4 regions of the Bradyrhizobium sp. sBnM-33 genome follow, and region 1 is predicted to be linked to each of the others. Evidence: predicted binding sites of a transcription regulator. Region 1 holds the regulator's gene; each other region holds the start of a gene.
What was found. Region 1 encodes PhoB, which activates phosphate uptake and scavenging genes when phosphate is short. Its sites were predicted from a motif close to TGTCATNNANCTGTCAT; they were not measured.

Region 1 (5,658 bases):
GCCAGCACGTTGTTGTCGTCGCCGGTCCAGGCCACGGTGCGTCCTTCGATCGGCCCGCGATGCTCCTCGAAGGTCATCAGATCCGCCATCACCTGGCAGGGGTGCGAGCGCCGCGTCAGGCCGTTGATCACGGGCACGGTGGCGTGCGCGGCCAATTCCAGGAGCGCATCGTGATTGAGGATGCGGATCATGATCGCATCGACATAGCGCGACAGCACGCGCGCGGTGTCGGCGATGGTCTCGCCGCGGCCGAGTTGCATCTCGGCACCGGTCAGCATGATGGATTCGCCGCCGAGCTGGCGCATGCCGACGTCGAACGACACCCGGGTGCGGGTCGAGGGGCGTTCGAAGATCATCGCCAGCGTCTTGCCTTCGAGCGGCTTCTTGCCTTTCTCATGCGCTTTCAGCTTCGCCTTCATGGTGGCGCTTAACGCCAGCATGCTGCGCAATTCATCTAACGGCAGTTCGTTGATGTCGAGGAAGTGACGGACGGACTTGCTCATCATCCCGCCGCCTTCTTCAACTGCGAGCTCGACAGCGCGACGCAGGCGCGCTCCAGCATCTGGACCGACTCGTCGATCTCGGCCTCGGTCACGATCAAGGGCGCCAGAAACCGCACCACATTGTCGCCGGCGCCGACCGTCAGCAGCTTCTGGTCACGCAACGCATTGACGAGATCGCCCGACGGCACCACGGCCTTGACGCCGACCAAAAGCCCCTCGCCGCGCACTTCCGAGAGAACAGTGGGATAGCGGTCGACGACGGAGGCCAGCTTCTGTTTCAACAGCAGCGACATCTTCTGCACGTGATCGAAGAAGCCGGGCTTCAGCATCACGTCGAGCACGGCGTTGGCGGCAGCGATCGCCAGCGGATTGCCGCCGAAGGTCGAGCCGTGCGAGCCCGGCGTCATGCCGCTTGCTGCTTCCGCCGTCGCCAGCACCGCGCCGATCGGGAAACCGCCGCCCAGCGCCTTTGCCAGCGACATCACATCCGGCGTCACGCCGACGCGCCTGTAGGCGAAGAGATCGCCGGTGCGGCCCATGCCGGTCTGCACCTCATCGAACGCGAGCAACAGGCCCTTCTCGTCGCAGAGCTGGCGCAGCGCCTTGAAGAAAGACTGCGGCGCCGAGCGCACGCCGCCCTCGCCCTGCACCGGCTCGATCAGGATGCCGGCGGTCTGCGGGCCGATCGCTTTCTTGACCGCTTCGAGATCGCCATGCGGCACCTGGTCGAAACCGTCCATCGGCGGCCCAAAGCCTTCGAGATATTTCGCGGAGCCGGTGGCCGCCAGCGTGCCCAACGTGCGGCCGTGGAACGCGCCCTCGAAGGTGATGAGGCGATAGCGTTCAGGATGGCCCTTGGAGAATTGATAGCGGCGCACGACCTTGATCACGCCTTCCATCGCCTCCGCGCCGGAATTGCAGAAGAACACCAGGTCGGCAAAGCTCTGCTCGCAGAGCCGCGCGGCGAGCTTTTCGCCATCGGGCGACTTGAACAGGTTCGACATGTGCCAGAGCTTCGTCGACTGTTCCTGCAACGCCTTGATCAGGTGCGGATGGCAGTGACCGAGCGCATTCACCGCGACGCCTGAGGTGAAGTCGAGATAACGCTCGCCATTGGTGGAGGTCAGCCAGCAGCCTTCGCCGCGTTCGAAGCCGAGATCGACCCTGGCGAAGACGGGGAGCAGATGCGACGTGGCGCTATTGGTCATGGCAATCACTGAGGTTTGAGACCTGCCTTTGAGACCTGCCGCGGGCGTGCATTGGCGCGAACGCGGCAACAGCCGGTCTTGCGAAAACGAAACGTGCCGCCTCTTAAGGGCGGCACGTGAGAGGCATTCTATGTGGGCGGGGAGCGCTGTCAACACGCCACGGAACGGCCTTTCCTGCCGTGCAAGGGGCTGAAATCCGTAGGATTGCGGTGTGGTGGAAACCACGCAGTGAAATGCCTAGATGTCAGAACATGTGGACGCTCGGGCCCGGACTCTTGCGCCGGAGTCACGCCATATTGTAGCGTTTGGGCTGTCGGATACGACATCTCGTGCGGCAGTTCTGATCCCTGGAGTCCTTTTGTGCAGGCGTAAACGTTCGGGCGCGGTTAGCGCGCCCGGCGAGGGCTAAGGGATTCTGACCGCAGGGATTTTTGAGACGATGACATCGCCAGCGCCGCCCCGATTGGCCGGCGCGATGCGAAGGGAAGATTACGATGACGGTTTTGACCTGGTCCGACGATCGCGTCGAGCAGCTTAAGAAGCTCTGGGAAGCCGGATTGTCGGCAAGCCAGATCGCCGCGGAACTCGGAAATGTGACGCGAAACGCCGTGATCGGCAAAGTGCACCGGCTGGGCCTTTCCGGCCGCGCCAAGAGCCCCTCCTCGGCCGCCCCGCGGCAGCGCAAGGCACGCCCCGCCCAACCGATGATGCGGGTTTCGCGCCCGGTCTCGCGCGGCAACACCGCGCTCGCGCACGCCTTCGAAGTCGAGATGGAGCCAGATCCGATCGCCTTCGACAACGTCGTGCCGATGAGCCAGCGGCTGTCGCTGCTCGAACTGAACGAGGCCACCTGCCACTGGCCGGTCGGCGATCCCTCGAGCCCGGAATTCTTCTTCTGCGGCGGCAAAGCGCTCACGGGCCTGCCCTATTGCGCCCATCACTCGCGCATCGCCTACCAGCCCGCGGCCGACCGCCGGCGTCAGCAACCGAAGACAACAAGGTAAGTCGCGGTTTGCCGTAGCCCGGATAGAGCGAAGCGAAATCCGGGACGATCTCGCGATGGGCTGACATTCCCCGGGTCGCGCTTCGCTCCACCCGGGCTACGCGTTCCACTGTCATCGCGAGCGTAGCGAAGCAATCCATACTTGCTTTGCCGCACGATGGATTGCTTCGCTTCGCTCGCAATGACGATGAGAGAGTCCCCGCTTTCGCGCGGACAACGATGGAGCCTTACGGCTCCACCTTCGCAAACCTATCATCCAGCGCATACCCCGCGCCGCGGACGGTGCGGATCGGGTCCTGCTCGCGGCCGGGGTTGAGCAGCTTGCGCAGGCGGCCGATGTGGACGTCGACGGTGCGCTCGTCGATATAGATGTCGCGGCCCCAGACGCTGTCGAGCAACTGCTCGCGGCTGAAGACGCGGCCGGGATGCTCCAGGAAAAATTCCAGCAGGCGATACTCGGTCGGGCCGAGATCGATCTGACGGCCCGAGCGCGCGACGCGGCGTTTTTCGCGATCGAGTTCGATATCGCCATAGGTCAGCACGGTGGCGAGCCGCTCGGGGCTTGCCCGCCGCAACAGGCCCTTCACCCGCGCCAAAAGTTCCGGCACCGAGAACGGCTTGACGATGTAGTCGTCGGCGCCGGTCGCAAGCCCGCGCACGCGCTCGCTCTCCTCGCCGCGCGCGGTCAGCATGATGATCGGCAATTGCTTGGTTTCGGGGCGCGCCCTTAAGCGGCGGCACAACTCGATGCCCGACAGCCCCGGCAGCATCCAATCGAGCACGACGAGATCGGGCACGCGCTCTTTCAGCCGTGTATCCGCATCGTCGCCGCGGCCGACGGTTTCGACCTCGTAGCCTTCTGCGTCGAGGTTGTAGCGCAACAGCGTGGTCAGCGCTTCCTCGTCCTCGACCACCATTATGCGCGCGCTCATCCTGCTCTTGCCTCTTCTGTTTGACGCGTTTTCTTCATGCGAACCGGTTTCCACGTCGCTGGAAAACACTATGTCAAGTGTTGGGTACGGTGGTCGCAAACGTCGTCATGTCGCCCTTCGGGCGCTTGTCGAGCATCTGCTGACCCTCGATCATGTAGAACACGGTTTCGGCGATGTTGGTGGCGTGATCGCCGATCCGTTCGATGTTCTTGGCGCAGAACATCAGATGGATGCAGAACGAGATGTTGCGCGGATCTTCCATCATATAGGTCAGGAGTTCGCGGAACAGCGAGGTGCAGATGGCGTCGACTTCCTCGTCGCCCTTCCACACCGCCATCGCCGCCGGCAGATCGTGCGCGGCATAGGCGTCCAGCACCGACTTGACCTGCGATTGTACCAGGTCGGTCATGTGTTCGAGGCCGCGCATCAGCTTCAGCGGCTGGAAATCGTTCTCCAGCGCCGCGACGCGCTTGCCCATGTTCTTGGCGAGGTCGCCGATCCGTTCCAGATCGGTGGCAACCCGCATCGAGCCGACGATTTCGCGCAAATCGATCGCCATCGGCTGACGGCGGGCGATGGTCAGCACCGCGCGCTCCTCGATCAGATGCTGCAGGCGGTCGATCTCGACGTCGGTGGCGACGACGTGCTTGCCGAGCGCGACGTCGCGGCGGACCAGCGCGTCGACGGATTCGGTGATCATGCGCTCAGCCAGGCCGCCCATCTCGGCGACCAGGCGCGTCAATTCCTGAAGGTCGCTGTCGAATGCCTTGGCGGTGTGCTCAGAAGCCATCTGTTATCTCCTTAACCAAACCGCCCCGTGATGTAGTCCTGGGTACGTCGATCGCGCGGCGAGGTGAAAATCTTGTTGGTATCGTCGAATTCGATCAGCTCGCCGAGATACATGAAGGCGGTCTTGTCCGAGACGCGCGCCGCCTGCTGCATATTATGGGTGACGATGGCGATGGTGTAGTCCTCCGCCAGTTCCTGAATCAGTTCCTCGATCTTGGCGGTCGAGATCGGATCGAGCGCCGAGCAGGGCTCGTCGAACAGGATCACCTCGGGCCTGACCGCAACGGTGCGCGCGATGCATAGCCGCTGCTGCTGACCGCCGGACAGCGAGAGGCCACTGGCGTTCAACTTGTCCTTGACCTCGTTCCACAGCGCGCCGCCGCGCAGCGCCTTCTCGACCCGGCCGTCCATCTCGGACTTCGAGATCTTCTCATAGAGACGGATGCCGAAGGCGATATTCTCGTAGATCGTCATCGGGAACGGCGTCGGCTTTTGGAACACCATGCCGACGCGGGCCCGCAGCAGATTGAGGTCGAGCTTCGGGTCGAGGACGTTGGTCTGGTCGAGCAAGAGCTGACCGGTGGCGCGCTGACCCGGATAGAGATCATACATCCGGTTGAATATCCGCAGCAACGTGGATTTGCCGCAGCCGGACGGGCCGATGAAGGCGGTGACGCGATGGGTGCCGAGCGTGAGATTGATGTCCTTCAGCGCGTGGTGCTCGCCATAGTAGAAGTTCAGGCCGCGGGCGGTCACCTTGGGTGCGGCCTCGGGCAGCGCCACCTGCGGAACTGGGCCGCTCGCGTTACTTACGGATACGGAGAGTTCGGTCATTTGGATATCCTCTCGGCGCCAAGAATGCGCGCGCCAATGTTCAGGGCCAATACGGTGAGCGTGATCAACAGGGCACCGGCCCAGGCGAGTTGCTTCCAGTAGGCATAGGGGCTCTGGACGAAGTTGTTGATGGTCACCGGCAGGTTCGCCATCGTCTTGGTCATATCCAGGCTGAAGAACTGGTTGGAGAGCGCGGTGAACAAGAGCGGCGCGGTTTCGCCGGCGACCCGGGCGGTCGCGAGCAGGACGCCGGTGATCAGGCCAGCGCGCGCCGCACGATAGGCGATGCGCCGGATCACCAGCGAGCGCGGCATGCCGAGCGCGGACGCCGCTTCCCGCAGGGGATTGGGAACCAATCCCAGCATGTCCTCGGTGGTGCGGACCACCAC
Region 2 (5,658 bases), 3.9 Mb from region 1:
AATGCCGCGCTCGCGCTCGATCTTCATCCAGTCGGAACGGGTGTTGCGCCGCTCGCCCTTGGCCTTGACCTGCCCCGCCAGATTGATAGCGCCGCCGAACAGCAGGAGCTTTTCGGTCAGCGTGGTCTTGCCGGCATCCGGGTGGGAGATGATCGCAAACGTGCGCCGCCGCGCCACTTCATCTGAGAGCGGCGAGCGGGACGGCGATTCGGCGGTGACGGCAATGTCGGACATGAGGCTCGAGCGTTTGGCAGGGAAAACCGGGCTAATCAAGCCTCATTTGGTGGTTGCGGACGCTGCTGGCCAGTCCCATATCGGCTGCGGAAGGACGACCTTCCGATTTCACAGCTCATCCGCGGGGACGACCCTGCCTGGTTCGGAGGGTTGTTATGGCTTGGATCGTGTTGTTCGTCGCCGGTCTCATGGAAGTGGGTTGGGCGATCGGCCTCAAATATACCGAGGGATTTACACGGCTCGTTCCATCCGTCCTGACGCTCGCCTGCATGGCAGGCAGTATCCTCCTGCTGGGTCTTGCCTTGAAAGCTCTGCCGATCGGAACCGCCTACGCGGTATGGACCGGCATCGGCGCGGTTGGAACAGCAATCCTGGGCATCGCGCTGTTCGGCGAGCCTGCGACCGCCGCCCGCCTCGCCTGCATCGGACTGATCGTCGCCGGTATTGTCGGGCTCAAGCTGGTCACCGGATCAGCGTAGCAACAACACCGCCCAATAGGTTAGCGCGGCGATAATCGCGGACGCCGGAATGGTGATTACCCAGGCGTAAACGATCGAGCTCGCCACGTTCCAGCGGACCGCCGAGACGCGCCGCGCCGCGCCGACCCCGACGATCGAGCCGGTAATGGTGTGAGTCGTTGATACGGGAACACCGAGATAGGTGGCCATGAACAGGGTCGCAGCTCCACCGGTTTCGGCGCAAAAGCCCTGCATCGGTGTCAGCTTGGTGATCCGCAGTCCCATGGTGCGGACGATCCGCCAGCCCCCCATCAACGTGCCGAGCCCCATCGCCGCCTGGCAGGAAATCACGACCCAGAACGGGATGGCAAAATCCGCCCCGAGGTAGCCCTGCGAATACAAAAGCACCGCGATGATGCCCATGGTCTTCTGCGCATCGTTGCCGCCATGGCCGAGCGAATAGAACGACGCCGAAACGAACTGCAGGATGCGGAAGGCGCGATCGACCGCAAACGGTGTCGAGCGCACCGACAGCCACGACACGATTGCGACCAGAACCAGCGCCAACAGGAATCCAACCAGCGGCGACAACACGATCGCCAAGAGCGTCTTGGACAGCCCGCTCCAGACCGCGGCCGAAATCCCGGCCTTCGCCACGCCGGCGCCGACCAGTCCGCCGATCAACGCGTGCGAACTCGACGATGGAATGCCGAGCCCCCAGGTAATCAGGTTCCAGACGATCGCGCCGATTAGCGCAGCGAAGATCACAGCCGCATCGACGACGTCCGGTTCGATGATTCCCTTGCCGATCGTATTGGCGACGTGCAGCCCAAAGAAGAGGAAGGCGATGAAATTGAAGAAGGCCGCCCAGAACACCGCATAATGCGGCCGCAACACGCGGGTCGATACAATCGTGGCGATCGAGTTGGCAGCGTCGTGCAGGCCGTTGAGGAAATCGAACAACAACGCGACGCCAATCAAGAAGACCAGAATTGGAAAAGCCAGGGTGGCATCCACTGAATTGGTCCTGCCCTATACCTGTTCGATCACGATCGAGTTGATCTCGTTGGCGACGTCGTCGAAGCGATCAGATACCTTTTCGAGATGCTTGTAGATCTCGGCGCCGACGACGAAATCCATCGAATTGCCGTTGCGGTGCTTTAGAAACAGCTCCTTCAACCCGATGTCGTGGAGATCGTCGATACGGCCCTCCAGTTTTCCGATTTCCTCCGTCATGGCGGTCAGCATTGCGACGTTACTCCCGATCGACTTCATCAGGGGAAGCGCGCGGCTGACCAGATTGGCGCACTCGACCAACAGCGTGGCTATCTCGCGCATCGGAGGCTCAAACGTTCGGACCTCGAACAGCACCACTGCCTTCGCGGTCTGCTGCATCTGGTCGATCGCGTCGTCCATCGACGTGATCAGGTTCTTGATGTCGCCGCGGTCGAACGGTGTAATGAAGGTGCGGCGGACCGCGGTCAGGACCTCGCGGGTGATGCCGTCGGCGTCGTTTTCGAACTGATTGACGCGCTGGCAGAATACCGGCGTCTCCTCGCCGCCGCGCATCATGTCCTGCAACGCCAGCGCGCCCTGCACGACCGTCTGGGCGTGGCTGGCAAATAAATCGAAAAACCGCTCCTCTTTGGGCAAAAAGGCACGAAACCAGCGCAGCATGGGTTTTTTTCCGTCGTTCAGAAACAGCCGCGGAGCGACCTGTCACAAAACTGTCATAGACTATTCGAGGGAAAAGCGCGCGACGGCGTGTCCCGGGAACCGGGTCCTCCACCGCTTTGTGGAGCTGAAAGCTGCGCTAAAACCCGCCGTTTTTAGAGAGATCGACGGAAATAATGCGCGATCTCGCCGATGATGCCGCGGCGGAACGTCAACACACAGGCCACGAAGATGACGCCCTGGATCACCGTCACCCATTGGCCGAAACCGGCCAGATATTGCTGCATGGCGATGATAACGAACGCCCCGACGACTGGGCCGAACACCGTGCCGAGGCCGCCGACCAGCGTCATCAGCACGATTTCGCCCGACATCGTCCAGTGCACGTCGGTGAGCGAGGCGTTCTGCGCCACGAACACCTTCAGCGAGCCGGCAAAGCCCGCGATGGTCCCCGAGAGGATGAAAGCGAGCAGCTTGTACTGGTCGGTCTTGTAGCCCAGCGAGATCGCGCGCGGCTCGTTCTCGCGGATCGCCTTCAGGACCTCGCCGAATGGCGAGTTGATGGTGCGATAGATCAGGAGGAAGCCGCCGAGGAATCCGGCGAGCACCACGTAATAGAGCACCGTAGGCTTGGAGAGATTGAATATTCCAAACAGGTAGCCCTGCGGAATGCCTTGGATGCCGTCCTCGCCATGCGTGAACGGCGCCTGCAGATAGATGAAATACAGGAGCTGCGAGAGCGCCAGTGTGATCATCGCAAAGTAGATACCCTGCCGCCGAATGGAGATGAAGCCGGTTACGACGGAGAGCGCGGCAGCACCGGCGGTGCCGATCACAATGCCGAGCTCGGGCGTAACGCCCCAGACCTTGAGCGCATGCGCTGAGCAGTAGCCCGCGGTTCCCAGGAACATCGCATGGCCGAACGACAGCAGGCCGCCATAGCCGATCAAGAGGTTGAACGCGCAGGCGAGCAGTGCGAAGCACAGCGCCTGCATCACGAAGAACGGGTAGATGCCCGTCAGCGGCACAACACCCAGCAGCACCGCCATCGCCGCGAACATAAGCATCTCGTCGCGCATCGCACGGGGCGTTACCGGCAGTGTATCGTCAGTCAATGCGCTCATGTCAGGCTGCCCGTCCCGTCAGTCCCGCTGGCTTCAACAGCAACACCAGCACCATCAGGACGAACACCACGGTGTTGGAAGCTTCGGGATAAAAATACTTGGTCAGTCCCTCGATCACGCCGAGCGCAAATCCGGTGATGATCGATCCCATGATCGATCCCATGCCGCCGATCACCACCACTGCGAACACTACGATGATCAGGTCCGCGCCCATCAACGGCCGCACCTGGTTGATCGGAGCCGACAACACGCCGGCCAGCGCCGCGAGGCCAACGCCAAGTCCATAGGTCAGCGTGATCATCCTGGGCACGTTGATGCCGAACGCGCGCACCAGGGTCGGATTTTCCGTCGCCGCACGCAGATTGGCGCCGAGCCGGGTCTTCTCGATCAGGAACCAGGTGGCAAGGCAGACCACGAGCGAGAAGACAACCACCCAGCCGCGGTAAATCGGCAGGAACATGAATCCGAGGTTCATGCCGCCCTGCAGTTCGCTGGGAATCGCATAGGGCAGCCCCGACGAACCGAAATAATTCTGAAAGATGCCCTGGATAATCAGCGCCAATCCGAATGTCAGCAGCAACCCATAGAGATGATCGAGGCCGGCGAGCCATTGCAGCATGGTCCGTTCCAGGATCATGCCGAAAATGCCGACCGCTATGGGCGCGATGATCAGCGCCGGCCAATAGCCGATGCCGGCGATGTTCAACAGAAAATACGCGCAGAACGCGCCCATCATGTAGAGCGCACCGTGGGCGAAATTGATGATGTTGAGCATGCCGAAGATCACCGCCAGCCCGAGACTGAGCAGCGCGTAGAACGACCCGTTGATCAACCCCACCAAAAGCTGGGCGTAAAGAGCTTGCATCGGCTTCGCACTCGATCTCGTTGTGACGCAAATCGCGTTGTGACGCGAGAAGGCGCCCGCCGGCACGAGTGCCGGCGGGCGATCGTATTATTTCTTTACCAGTGGGCAGACGCTTTCCGACAGTGGCCGGAATGCCTGATCTGCGGGGGTCGTTCCAACCAGCTTGTAATAGTCCCACGGTCCCTTGGATTCGGAAGGCTTCTTGACCTCAAACAGGTAGGCCGGATGAAGCTTGCGGCCGTCGGGGCGGATCGTGCCCTTGCCAAACAGCGGATCATCGGTCGGCGTTTCCTTCATTTTCGCCACCACCTTGACGCCGTCATGCGGATTGCCGCCCATGGCATCGATCGTCTTGAAATAGTGGATCAGGCCCGAATACACGCCGGCCTGCACCATGGACGGCATCGCCTTGTTCTTCATGCGCTCGGAGAAGCGTTTGGAGAACGCGCGGGTGCCGTCGTTCAAGTCCCAGTAAAACGTCTCAGTGAAGTTCAGTCCCTGCGCCACTCTGAGCCCGAGGGAGTGGACGTCATTGATGAACAGCAACAGCCCGGCCAGCTTCTGTCCGCCCGCCACGATGCCGAATTCCGACGCCTGCTTGATCGTGTTGGTGGTATCGCCGCCGGCGTTAGCCATGCCGATGATCTTCGCCTTGGAAGCCTGCGCCTGCAGCAGGAACGAGGAGAAATCCGACGAATTCAGGGGATGCCTGACAGTGCCGATTACCTTGCCGCCCGACTTCACGACGACCGCGGCGGTGTCGCGTTCCAGCGCGTGGCCGAAAGCGTAGTCCGCGGTCAGGAAGTACCAGGTGTCGCCACCGGCCTTCACCAGCGCCTGCCCCGTGCTGTTTGCGAGCATGTAGGTGTCGTAGACCCAGTGAATCGTGTTCGGCGAGCACTGTGCATTGGTGAGGTCCGACGTCGCTGCGCCGGTATTGATCATGACAGCGTTCTTTTCCTTCACCAGATTGTTGACCGCCAGCGCCACGCCGGAGTTCAGCACATCCACGAAGATATCGACCTTCTCGACGTCGATCCATTGACGCGCAATGGTGGTGCCGATGTCGGGCTTGTTCTGGTGGTCGGCGGAAACGATGTCGATCTTCCAACCCTTGGCCGCGAGGCCGGAATCCTCAACTGCCATCTGGGCGGCGACCGTGGAGCCGGCGCCGCCGAGGTCGGAGTAAAGGCCGGAATTGTCGGTGAGCACGCCGATCTTGACGGTCTTGTCTTGCGCCATGGCGCCGCCGCCTGCGGCCAGCGCCAGAGCGGTGCCGAGGAAGAGAGCTGAAATCCGATGT
Region 3 (5,658 bases), 370 kb from region 1:
CCCGGCCTCGCGCCGGGGCTTTTCTTTTACTCAGTGCCATGCCCGGGCTTGATCCGGGGCATGGCGGAAAGACCGTTGATCGAGATTTGTCTGCTGGTATCTTTTTGCCATGTCCGCTCCCGAAATCCGGCCCGCCACCGAGGCCGACCTCCCCGCCATCACCGAGATCTATGAGCACGCGGTGCGCTACGGCACCGCCACGTTCGAACTCGTTTCGCCCGACCTCGCCGAGGTGACCCGGCGGTTCAGAGCCCTGTCGGATGGCGGCTTTCCCTATTTGGTCGCCGCCGTCGAAGGCCAGGTGATCGGATACGCCTATGCCGGCCCATACCGGCCACGGCCGGCCTACCGCTTCACGGTGGAGAATTCGATCTATTTGAAACCGGCCACACACCGGCGCGGCATCGGCCTGCAACTGATGAAGCGGCTGATCGCCGAATGCGAGGCGCGCGGCTACCGGCAGATGATCGCGGTCATCGGCGACTCCGCCAATGCCGGCTCGATCGGCGTTCACGCCAAGTGCGGTTTCCAGATGATCGGGACGCATCCCAGCGTCGGCTTCAAGTTCGGCCGCTGGCTCGACACGGTCATGATGCAGCGCGCGCTGGGTGAGGGCGCAACGACGCTGCCGACGGATGGCGTGAATTCGTAGCCCGGATGGAGCGAAGCGCAATCCGGGAATCTCACAGCCGGATAAACCTGCCCCGGATTTCGCTGCGCTACATCCGGGCTACGAACCGCTCGTCAAACCACCGCCAGCTTGCGGTCGATCACCAGCAGCACGCGTTCGAGTTCGTGGCCGCGGCGCAGGATCAGTCCGGTCGCCGAGATCACGCTGTACATGCCCTGCTTGCGCGCAAGCCGCGGATCTTTCTCGATGCGATAGATCGGAACTTCGGAAGCGCGGCGAAATACGGAGAACACCGCGCGGTCTTTCAGAAAGTCGATGGCGTAGTCGCGCCACTCGCCGTCGGCGACCATGCGCCCATACAGATTGAGGATACGGTTGAGTTCGAGGCGATTGAACGTGACGCGATTCGGCGGCGGGCTCGCAGTGGCGACGCGCGCCACTGCGCGGCTATCGCTTGGATCGGTCTCCTCCGAAATCAGAGTCATGGAGCGGCCTCCTGTCATCCAATTTACATGATTGCGCTAACCGCAGGGCGCCGCAAGGGGGTTGTAAATACGAAGGAAACCGCGGCGAATGCCCGGTATCAGCCGGAAATATCGATTCACGGGATCGTTAGCGGAATCTTATTGCTGCCCTACTTCTGCCAACCGTCCGCCCCGCTAGATTGCGAAAAGAAAATCCTGCGTTGGCCCGGTCCTTTCGGTTCCGGATTCCTCAGCCCCCAGCCCCCCGGGGCCGTCGGGATCGGGCCTGTTCGCAGAGGGAGTTAATCCCGATACTGGGCCAACGAAAGTTGGTCCTTTTTCGTTTTTGGGGACTGCTCTCGCAAATGTCGCGCGGCTCTGACTTCGCCGATTATGCGAAGCTGGTTCAAGGTGACAGGAAAGTTAGGCCTCATAGCCCGGGATGGAGCTAATCAGCGCAGCGCCGTCATGGCGGCGCCGAGCATCGCGCCCGGCTTGTCGCGACTGCCGTCCTGGACGTAGACGACCGCAGCGTCCACGCCGTCGCGGGAAATATTTTCAAGCGGAATGGTCCAGCTGCCCGAACCGCCGTTCCAGTCGCCGACCTTCACGAGGTTGCGTACCACGTTGTAGTAGGTGAGTTGTTGGCCGCGATTCTCGCCGCGCCCGATCGAGATCGGCACCGCCTTTGAGACCGAGCAGATCCAGACTTCGCCGCGGCCCGCCGTCGGCACCTTGCTCGCCTCTACTGAGACGTTGAGCAGTTTGCCCGACAACGTCATCTTCACCGGCACCGACATCACGCCTTCAGTCTTGCCGGTATTCTTGATGGCCCCTTCGATGGCGGCGCGATCGCTGCCGATCACCTGCGCCGAGCCATTGACGATCATCTGCGGCGTGTAGAGGTTACGGTCGCCACGCACATGCGAATAGGCCTTCTGACGCGCGCTAAAACGCGAATCCGCCAGCGTGTCCTTCCAGCCAAGATAATCCCAGTAGTCGATGGGCATGCTCAGCGCGATGATGGACGGATCCTTGGCGAGTTCGCCGACGATCTGGTCGGCCGGCGGACACGACGAACAGCCTTGCGAGGTGAACAATTCGACCACGGCACGCGGTTCGGCATGAGCAGGGCGGATGATGGCTATGATCGCGCAGACGCCGAGCGCACCGGACCATCGCGATATGCTGTTGTAGGCCATCATCGCTGTCATCGTGCGGACCGGGCGTAGCGTTTTCCATCCGTATATGTACGGGGCATGATTTGATATCCCAAAGGCGTGCCCCAGACGCGCGAAAGCGGCCTTGTCATAGGCCGCCTTCTTCTTGCTCGCTACTCACTTCGAAGTGAGGCATCGATCACAAATCCGCGTTAAGCCGCGAGTTTGCGCAGCACATAATGCAGAATGCCGCCGTTTCGGTAGTACTCGAGCTCATCGAGGGTGTCGATGCGGCAGAGCAGCGGCACGCGCTGCAGCGAACCGTCGCCGGACACGATCTCGGCCGTCAGGGTTTGGCGCGGCTTCAAATCACCCTGGAGCCCGCGAATCGTCACCGTCTCGTCGCCCTTGAGGCCGAGCGATGTCCACGACGTGCCGTCTTCGAAGGTCAGCGGCAACACGCCCATGCCGACCAGGTTGGAGCGATGGATGCGCTCGAAGCTCTGGCAGATCACGGCGCGGACACCGAGCAGACGGGTGCCCTTCGCGGCCCAGTCGCGTGAGGAGCCGTTGCCGTATTCGGCGCCGGCGAACACCACCAGCGGCACGCCCTCCGCCTGGTACTTCATCGCGGCGTCGTAGATCGGCATCTGCTCACCGTCGGGCCAGTGCTTGGTGAGGCCGCCTTCCGGAATATTGCCGTCGGCGCCCTTCAGCATGAAGTTCTTGATGCGGATATTGGCGAACGTGCCGCGCATCATGATCTCGTGGTTGCCGCGCCGCGTGCCGTACTGGTTGAAGTCGGCGGGTCGCACCTGGTGCTCGCTGAGGAATTTGCCGGCCGGCGAAGTCAGCTTGATCGAGCCAGCCGGCGAGATGTGGTCGGTGGTGATCTTGTCGCCGAACAGCGCCAGAATCCGCGCATCGACGACGTCCGCGATCGGCTCGGGCTGCTTCTTCATGCCCTCGAAATAGGGCGGGTTCTGCACATAGGTCGAGCTCATATTCCAGCGGTAGGTCTCGCTCTCGACCGTCTTGATCTTGCGCCAGTTGGTATCGCCCTTGAACACGTCGGCGTACTTCTTCTTGAAAATCGTCGCTGTCACGAACTTCTTCATGAAGGCGTTGATCTCCTTCGTGGTCGGCCAGATGTCCTTCAGGTACACCGGCTTGCCGTCCTTGCCGGTGCCAATCGGCTCGACCGCGAGATCCTTGGTCACCGTGCCGGCCAGCGCATAGGCGACAACCAACGGCGGCGAAGCCAGATAGTTCGCCTGCACATCCGGCGAGACGCGGCCTTCGAAATTGCGGTTACCCGACAGCACGGCCGCGGCAACGATGCCGTTGTCGTTGATCGACTTTGAAATTTCCTCCGGCAGCGGGCCGGAATTGCCGATGCAGGTGGTGCAGCCGAAGCCGACCAGGTTGAAGCCGACCTTGTCGAGATCCTTCTGCAGGCCGGAATTGGCCAGATATTCCGCAACCACCTGGCTGCCCGGAGCGAGCGAGGTCTTCACCCACGGCTTGGCCGTCAGCCCCTTGGCGGCGGCGTTGCGCGCCAGCAGGCCCGCGCCGATCAACACGCTCGGGTTGGAGGTGTTGGTGCACGAGGTGATCGCGGCGATCACGACGTCGCCATGGCCGAGATCGAAATCCCGGCCCTCAACCGGATAGCGCGTCGCAGCCGCGTCGGGCTTCTTGTACTCGCTGGCGAGCGCGGTCGCGAAGCCGGTGGAAACCGAGGGCAGCGCGACGCGGCCCTCGGGGCGCTTCGGACCCGCCATCGACGGCACGACGTCTTTGAGATCGAGCGTCAGGGTTTCCGTGAACACCGGGTCGGCCGATTTCGCCGTGCGGAACAGGCCCTGCGCCTTGGCGTAGGCCGCCACCAGCGCGACGCGGTCGGCCTTGCGGCCCGAGGTCTTGAGATAATCGATGGTCGCGGCATCGACCGGGAAGAAGCCGCAGGTCGCGCCATATTCCGGCGCCATGTTGCCGATCGTCGCCTTGTCCGCGACCGAGAGATAGTCGAGGCCGGGGCCGAAGAACTCGACGAACTTGCCGACCACGCCCTGCTTGCGCAGCATCTGCGTCACGGTCAGCACGAGGTCAGTCGCGGTGACGCCTTCCTTGAGCTGGCCCTTCAGCTTGAAGCCGACGACTTCCGGCAGCAGCATCGACAGCGGCTGGCCGAGCATGCAGGCCTCCGCCTCGATGCCGCCGACGCCCCAGCCGAGCACGGCAAGGCCGTTGACCATGGTGGTGTGCGAATCGGTACCAACCAGCGAATCCGGATAGGCGACCTCGAAGGTGCCGGTCTTCTTGCCGACCGTCATCTTCTCCTTCTTGGTCCACACCGTCTGCGCGAGATATTCGAGATTGACCTGGTGGCAGATGCCTGTGCCGGGCGGCACGACGGAGAAATTCGAGAACGCCTTTTGGCCCCACTTCAGGAACTCGTAGCGTTCCTGGTTCTGCTTGTATTCCTCGACGACGTTCTTGCCGAACGCCTTGTTGTCACCGAAAAAGTTGACGATGACGGAGTGATCGATGACGAGATCGACCGGGACCAGCGGGTTGATCTTCTCGGCATCGCCGCCGAGCGCCTGCATCGCGTTGCGCATCGCGGCGAGATCGACCACCGCCGGCACGCCGGTGAAATCCTGCATCAACACGCGCGCCGGGCGGAATGCCACTTCATGCTCGAGCTTGCGCTTCCGAAGCCACTTCGAAACCGCGACGATGTCTTCCTTCTTGACCGTGCGACCGTCCTCGTTGCGCAGCAGGTTTTCCAGCAGCACCTTCATCGAATAGGGCAGCTTGGCAATTCCCTTCAGACCGTTCTTCTCGGCGGCGGGCAGGCTGCAATACACGTAAGTTTTGCTGCCGACCTTGAGGGTCTTGCGGCATTTGAAGCTGTCGAGCGAGGTCATGTCAGGAAATCCCAAATTCTAGTTATACCCGGCAAGGTATTTAAATACCGTCAGCGGAAGGCTGGCTTCTTGGCTTGCAGCCGCCGATTGTGTGCTGCATCAAGTTCCGGGCTTATAGAATCTTTCTAGAAGCGCCGCCACAGCGACAAACGTGCTGCAGCAATGCGGTACCCACAAATTCTGACGCGGTACCCATCAATTTCAGAGGGCTGTGACGAAGCAAAATGCGGCTCTCGGGGCGCCAAATCAGTTGTGTCAGAGGCGGCAGAGAAGTGTTCTCGAACCTCGATTTCGAGGCCGCTTCCGGCGAAGTGCTCGCCGTGGTCGGCCCGAACGGCTCGGGCAAGACCTCGCTGTTGCGCCTGATCGCGGGTCTTTTGGTGCCGACCGGCGGAGCAATCGGCCTGGAAGGTGGCGAGGCCGAGCTGACGCTGCCGGAGCAATCCCACTATCTCGGCCATCGCGACGCG
Region 4 (5,658 bases), 3.9 Mb from region 1:
GATCGAGCTGCGCCCAGTCGGCGTCTGACTCAACGGCTGCCATGGTGGTGCAGATCGGCCAGGCCTCTGCAACAGTCGCCGTCCCGGCGCGGCTCTCGGTCCCGCCGAACGGCGGTGCAGTCGCGGTCCGCCAGCCCGGCGAACTGATGGTATAAGCGGCTACGCCGCTCACCAGCACGCCGAGCATCATTGCCAATGCGACCGCGCGGATCATCGTCATGTTCTCGATCCGATAGCTTTCGGGCGCTGCCCCGGGCAACCGAGAAGCTATTTTCGTGCACTACCTATCGTGTCGTCCCGGTGTGAATGTGCCTTGGCCACACGGATTTCCTGCCGCTCGGTATCGGCGTTGCTGGTCAGGTTCACCAGCTTGCCGAAGTAATCGGCGGCCTTCTGGCGGTCACCTGCGCCGTCGGCCGCGCGGGCGGCTCCCCAGAACGCGCGGAAGCGGTTGGGCGTCTGCTTGAGGGCAGTCTCGAACTCGTTCAGGGCAGCAGCGGGCTGCCCCATCTCGAGGAGTAATTCGGCCAACAATTCGCGGAACGGATAGAGGCGATTCTCCATCGCCACGTGCTTGATGCTGCCGTCTTCGCCATCGGCCGCTGCTCGCATGAACCGCAGCGCCCGATCGGTCGCACCTTCCTTCAGAGCGATCCAGGCCGAAACGGCAAGCATCTGCTCCTCGGTCCGGTCTGCCCAGTACGACTGGTCGGCGCGCTGCAGTGTCGTTCGCAACGCCTCCATCGCCTCGATCTCCGCTTTGGCGCCTGCAAGATCACCCGTGCGGGCCATGCCCAGGCCGCGCGTGAAGCGGATCAACGAATCCGCCATGGGATATTGGGTGGCAGTTATCGGCAGCTCGGCAGCGCCGGCCCAATCCGCCCGTTCAAGGACGTAACGCGCGGGCATGGCGGCCTTGGCGGTGAAATTGCCGAAAGTGATCGGACGATCGCCGCGATCGGCGGTGGCGAGCGACTTCTTGATCATCGCATCGGCCTTGGCATCCTGCGCGAGCTGCAGATAGGCGTAAACCATAAAATCCGACGCGTGATAATAGTCCGGCTGGATCTCAAGCGACGACGCGTTGGAGGCAATGGATTCCTCCCAGAGGCCAACCATGGAGTAGATGTGCGACGGCATGTGCCGCGCGTGCGGCACGGCCGGCGCGATGCCGGCATAGCGCCGCGCTGACGCTATTCCCTTCTCGGCGAGCGGCGGGAAGTCGTAAGCGTGAATGAGGTAGTGCGTCACGCCCGGATGCTGCGGATTCTGCTCGTAGAGCTTCTCCAACAGCGCCGCGGACTTGATCTGATTGGCATAGGTGAGGTCGCTCTTCGGTGCCGCGGCTTGAAGCGTCAGGGCATAAAAGGCCTGGACCTCGTAGTCGTCAGGATAATTCTGCGCCATCTGCGCCATCGCGGCATTGTAGGCTGCCAGCCGGGCATTTACGGCGACCTTGTCATGGTCGCGAAAGTAGGCGCTCAGCGCCTCGATCCAATCGCGCTCGCGCTGGGTCTTCGGCCCGGCAGCCCGCGCCCTTTCGAGTGCCTCCCAAGCTGCCTGCGCGTCCGCCCGTGACGGGGTAGTTGCAAGGGTGTTACCAAGCAAGTCCATGGCCACGCCCCAATATGCCATGGCGCAAGTGGGATCCTGCTGCAGGATCTCTTCGAATTTTCGGCGGGCAATCAAGAACCAGTACGAATGAAGCATGGCGACGCCGCGGTCAAACTCGACTTGGACTTTGGGGTCGCAGGAGGTAGGAAAGTTCACCTTACCGAGCTTTTCGTTTTGCTGGCCGGTTGCGCCGCTTGCGAGCGTCGCAGTAATCAGGCCGGCGGCAAATAAGGTTCGTCCCGATTTCGCGTTCATCGTGAGTCTCCTTTAAGCCTTGTAATCGTCCGTAAGTTTGAGTGATCAGATAGCTCTCTGTCCCTCCTCATTCTCCGATCTCGGTTTGTTGCTCCGTGCCTGGACATTGCACGCACCGGTCCATTGCGCGACAAACTGCGCCTGCAACCCGTTTTGAATGTGCAATGCTTGCTGTTGAAGGCACCGACGTTGCCCTCAATCATAGGATTTCGGCACGTCTATCTGGCGCTGATCGACTGAACTCTAACTCTCTTTCCACGCTCCCGAAAGAGCGGAGAGCCAGGTCCAGAATGTGCACAAAAGCGGGCATTTGGCCGCCTCCACGGATTCATGAGTTCCGCATGGGGGCAAAGCCAACGGATCGCGCGGACGCGCGCCCGATGACAGGCTCCGCGTGCCCACCATAACCACCGGTGGCGATGGGCGCTTTGCTTTGCCCACCCTACGCAGCTAGCTAGTTTCATGATCTTTCGATTGGGACGGGAGTTGCGGCACGACGCGAGTATGTGCCACGTTCGCCATAGCCGGGGCGATGCCTGCTTCGCGGGCATGCCGGCCGAGGCTCCTGTCACACCATGATCGGCCTACAAGGCCTTGGTCCGCCTAAGCAGCCACCAGGTCAGTGCTCCCGCGGCGATCACCAGCAGAAGCGCATACCAGGTGCCGCCGTCGCCGGTCTGGAATGGCATGTCCTTGGTGTTCATGCCGAAGAAGCCGGTGACCAGCGTCGAAGGCAGCATGCACGCGGTCAGGACCGATAGCGTGAACAGGCGTCGGTTGGTGATCGCCGTCATGCGGCCGGCGATCTCGTCCTGCAGCAGCCGCGCGCGCTCATAGATCGCGCTGAACTCGTAGTCGAGCGCATCGAACTTCTGCGCAAGCTTGCGCATCGCCGATAGCAGGGTTTCCGATTCAACGTCCTCGCGCGTCTCCATGCGATGAAACAGCGCACGGATCTGCGACAGCTGCCGCCGCGTGCGGATCGCCTGCAGGCGCACGCGGCCAAGCCGCAATCGCTCATCGTCGATCTCATCGTGCAGTACATGATTCTCAACGATGTCGAGTTCGTCCCCGAGGCTCGCCGAGTAGCGTCCGATCACATCGGCGAACTGGTCGACGATCGCATCGAACAGTGACACCGGGGTGGGAAACTTGCGGCCGCTATCGAGCGCACGCCGCGTCAGCTCGATCGCGCGCAGCGGCTTGCGCCGAGCCGTGATCATCAGCTTTGACGATATCGCAAAGTGCACCCGCAGGAGATCGTCGCCCTCCTGCATGAACTCCTGGTGCAGGTCGGGCAAAACGCCGGCGATCTCCTCGTCGAAAATATCGAGGCGGATATGCTCGTCGGCATCTAGCAAGGTCTCGCGCGCAACATCGGACAGCGGCGCACTGGCGAGCCAGTCGTGGCAGCGACGGTTGGACAGATTGAAATGCAGCCACAGCCAGCCGTGCGGATCGGCGAGTTCCGCATCGAGGTTGGCGACGTCGAGCTTCGTCGCGGAACCGTCGCCCGCAAAGCGATAGGCGGAGATGATGCCGATGTCGGCGAGGGGCTGGTCCATCTGCTAACCCGTTGCTGGTGCGAAGCAGGCAATGCGTCAACGCAGTGACAAGCTGATGGCGACTACACCCCATCGAAGCTCTGGAAACAAGGCGTTGATTCAATCGGGCAATTCGTCCGGCCGCTCGTCCCCGGAACGCAGCGTTCGTAGGGTGTGCAAAGCGAAGCGTGCCCACCATCACGAGCGGAGTATAGATGGTGGGCACGGCGCGAGCGCCTTTGCCCACCCTACGCGATCATTCCGCCGCCAACTGGCGCGGTGCCGGCGGCGGGTTGGCGAGATCGGCGGTGAGTTGCGCGTGGCGCGCATTGGCGTCCGCGACCGCCTTTTCCTTGATTGGACCGTAACCGCGGATGCGGTCGGGCAAGGACAGGAGTTCGACGGCAGTGTCGTGCGTGATCGGCGACAGCGCGCCGAGCACGGTGGCGACGTCCTTCTCGTAAGCCACAATCAGGTCGCGTTCGAGCTTGCGGTCGGCGCTGTAGCCAAAAATGTCGAACGGCGTGCCGCGGAGGAAGCGCAGCCTTGTCAATGTTCGGAACACTGGCATCATCCACGCGCCGAAGGCGCGCTTCTTCGGCCGGCCGAGCGCGTCGAGCCCTCCGCCGAGGATCGGCGGCGCCAGGTTGAAGTTGAACTTGAAGTCGCCTTCGAACTGGTCGCGGAGCTGCTTTTCGAAGCGGCCATCGGTGAACAGCCGTGCGACTTCGTACTCGTCCTTGTAGGCGAGCAGCTTTGCGTAGTTGATCGCAACTGCGCGCGGCAAGGCCTCGCCATAACCGCCGTCGATCGCCGCATCGCGCACGCGCTTCACGAGAGCCCGATAGCGCTCGGCGAGCGCGGCATTTTGATAATCGGTCAAGAAGGCGCTGCGATGGGCGATGATCTCGTCGAGCGTCATCGCCTCCAGCGTCTTCGCGACCACCGGCTCGTCCTGGCCCTTCATCATGGCCTCGATCCGCGCCGGATCGGCGGCGGCGAGACGGCCGAGCTGGAAGGCCTGCGTGTTCATCTTGATCGAGACGCCGTTGACCTCGATCGCCTGCAGAATCGCCTTCGCCGACAGCGGCAGCAGCCCCTTCTGATAGGCGTAGCCCAGCATCATGATGTTGGTGGCGATGGAGTCACCGAGGAGAGCCTCGGCGGGCTTGGTGAAGTCGTAGAAAGAAGAGTCCTTGCGCAGCTCGGTCTCCAGCACGTGGTTGACCTTGCGGCTCTGGAAGTTGAAGTCGCGGTTGAGGATGAAGTCGGCGGTCGGAATCACGTGCGTATTGATCACGCCGACGGTGCGGCTGGCTTCGCAAAGCGTGATGGTGTCCTTGGCGGCCGCCACCACCTCGTCGGCGGCCATCACCAGATCGGCGGTGCCGGTGACGATGCGCGAACAGGTGACGTCGGCGGTGTGCTCCGAGAGTCGGACATGACTCAGCACCGCGCCGCCCTTCTGCGCGAGACCGGACATGTCGAGGATCATGCTGGCCTTGCCTTCGATATGCGCGGCCATGCCGAGCAGCGCGCCGATGGTCAAGACGCCGGTGCCGCCGACGCCGCCGACTGCGATGTTATACGGCCGCTCCAGCGAGGGCTGTGACGTGGGCTCCGGTAGATCGCCGATGTCGCCAAGACCTGTACCATCAAGGCTGGCCGGCGCGCGGCGGCGCGGCTTGCCGCCGTCGATGGTGACGAAGGACGGGCAAAAGCCCTTGAGACACGAATAGTCCTTGTTGCAGGTCGACTGGTTGATGGTGCGCTTGCGCCCCATCTCGGTCTCTAGCGGCTCGACCGAAATGCAGTTCGACTGCACCGAGCAATCGCCGCAGCCCTCGCACACCGCCGGATTGATCATGACGCGGCGCGCCGGGTCTTCCATCAGGCCGCGCTTGCGTCTGCGGCGCTTTTCGGCGGCGCAGGTCTGCACGAAGACGATCGCCGAGGTGCCCTTCAGCGTGCGGCAGGTCCTCTGGACAGCGTCGAGTTCGTCGCGATGCGCCGTCTTGACGCCGGGCGCGATCTCGGACGCCGGATAGGCGTCAGGATTTTCCGAGACCAGATAGATGTTGCGGATGCCCTCCGAGTGGAGCTGGAAGGTGATCTGCTGCGGCGACAATTCGCCGTCGACATGCTGGCCGCCGGTCATCGCGGTCGCGTCGTTATAGAGGATCTTGTAGGTGATGTTGGCGCCGGAGGCGATCGCCTGGCGGATCGCGAGGCTGCCGGAGTGGAA

Region 2: a site for PhoB is predicted at 2,410-2,426, ahead of RX328_RS28445 (DUF47 domain-containing protein). Genes of this name have one in related genera too.
Region 3: a site for PhoB is predicted at 1,129-1,145, ahead of RX328_RS01810 (DUF2794 domain-containing protein). Genes of this name have one in related genera too.
Region 4: a site for PhoB is predicted at 3,479-3,495, ahead of RX328_RS21660 (CorA family divalent cation transporter). Genes of this name have one in related genera too.

The regions. Positions count from the first base shown of each region.
Region 1 is NZ_CP136624.1:739,795-745,452, reverse strand. It holds gene argF (ornithine carbamoyltransferase) at 1-503, opposite strand, end outside; gene RX328_RS03485 (aspartate aminotransferase family protein) at 503-1,711, opposite strand; gene RX328_RS03480 (GcrA family cell cycle regulator) at 2,206-2,715, shown strand; gene phoB (phosphate regulon transcriptional regulator PhoB) at 2,942-3,646, opposite strand; gene phoU (phosphate signaling complex protein PhoU) at 3,720-4,436, opposite strand; gene pstB (phosphate ABC transporter ATP-binding protein PstB) at 4,448-5,269, opposite strand; gene pstA (phosphate ABC transporter permease PstA) at 5,266-5,658, opposite strand, start outside.
Region 2 is NZ_CP136624.1:6,038,144-6,043,801, forward strand. It holds gene RX328_RS28430 (peptide chain release factor 3) at 1-234, opposite strand, end outside; gene sugE (quaternary ammonium compound efflux SMR transporter SugE) at 390-713, shown strand; gene RX328_RS28440 (inorganic phosphate transporter) at 705-1,709, opposite strand; gene RX328_RS28445 (DUF47 domain-containing protein) at 1,725-2,369, opposite strand; gene RX328_RS28450 (branched-chain amino acid ABC transporter permease) at 2,522-3,490, opposite strand; gene RX328_RS28455 (branched-chain amino acid ABC transporter permease) at 3,492-4,355, opposite strand; gene RX328_RS28460 (ABC transporter substrate-binding protein) at 4,443-5,658, opposite strand, start outside.
Region 3 is NZ_CP136624.1:368,743-374,400, reverse strand. It holds gene RX328_RS01815 (GNAT family N-acetyltransferase) at 110-652, shown strand; gene RX328_RS01810 (DUF2794 domain-containing protein) at 745-1,116, opposite strand; gene RX328_RS01805 (DUF1223 domain-containing protein) at 1,548-2,309, opposite strand; gene acnA (aconitate hydratase AcnA) at 2,468-5,188, opposite strand; gene ccmA (heme ABC exporter ATP-binding protein CcmA) at 5,413-5,658, shown strand, end outside.
Region 4 is NZ_CP136624.1:4,675,143-4,680,800, reverse strand. It holds gene RX328_RS21670 (hypothetical protein) at 1-220, opposite strand, end outside; gene RX328_RS21665 (hypothetical protein) at 268-1,869, opposite strand; gene RX328_RS21660 (CorA family divalent cation transporter) at 2,454-3,434, opposite strand; gene RX328_RS21655 (indolepyruvate ferredoxin oxidoreductase family protein) at 3,670-5,658, opposite strand, start outside.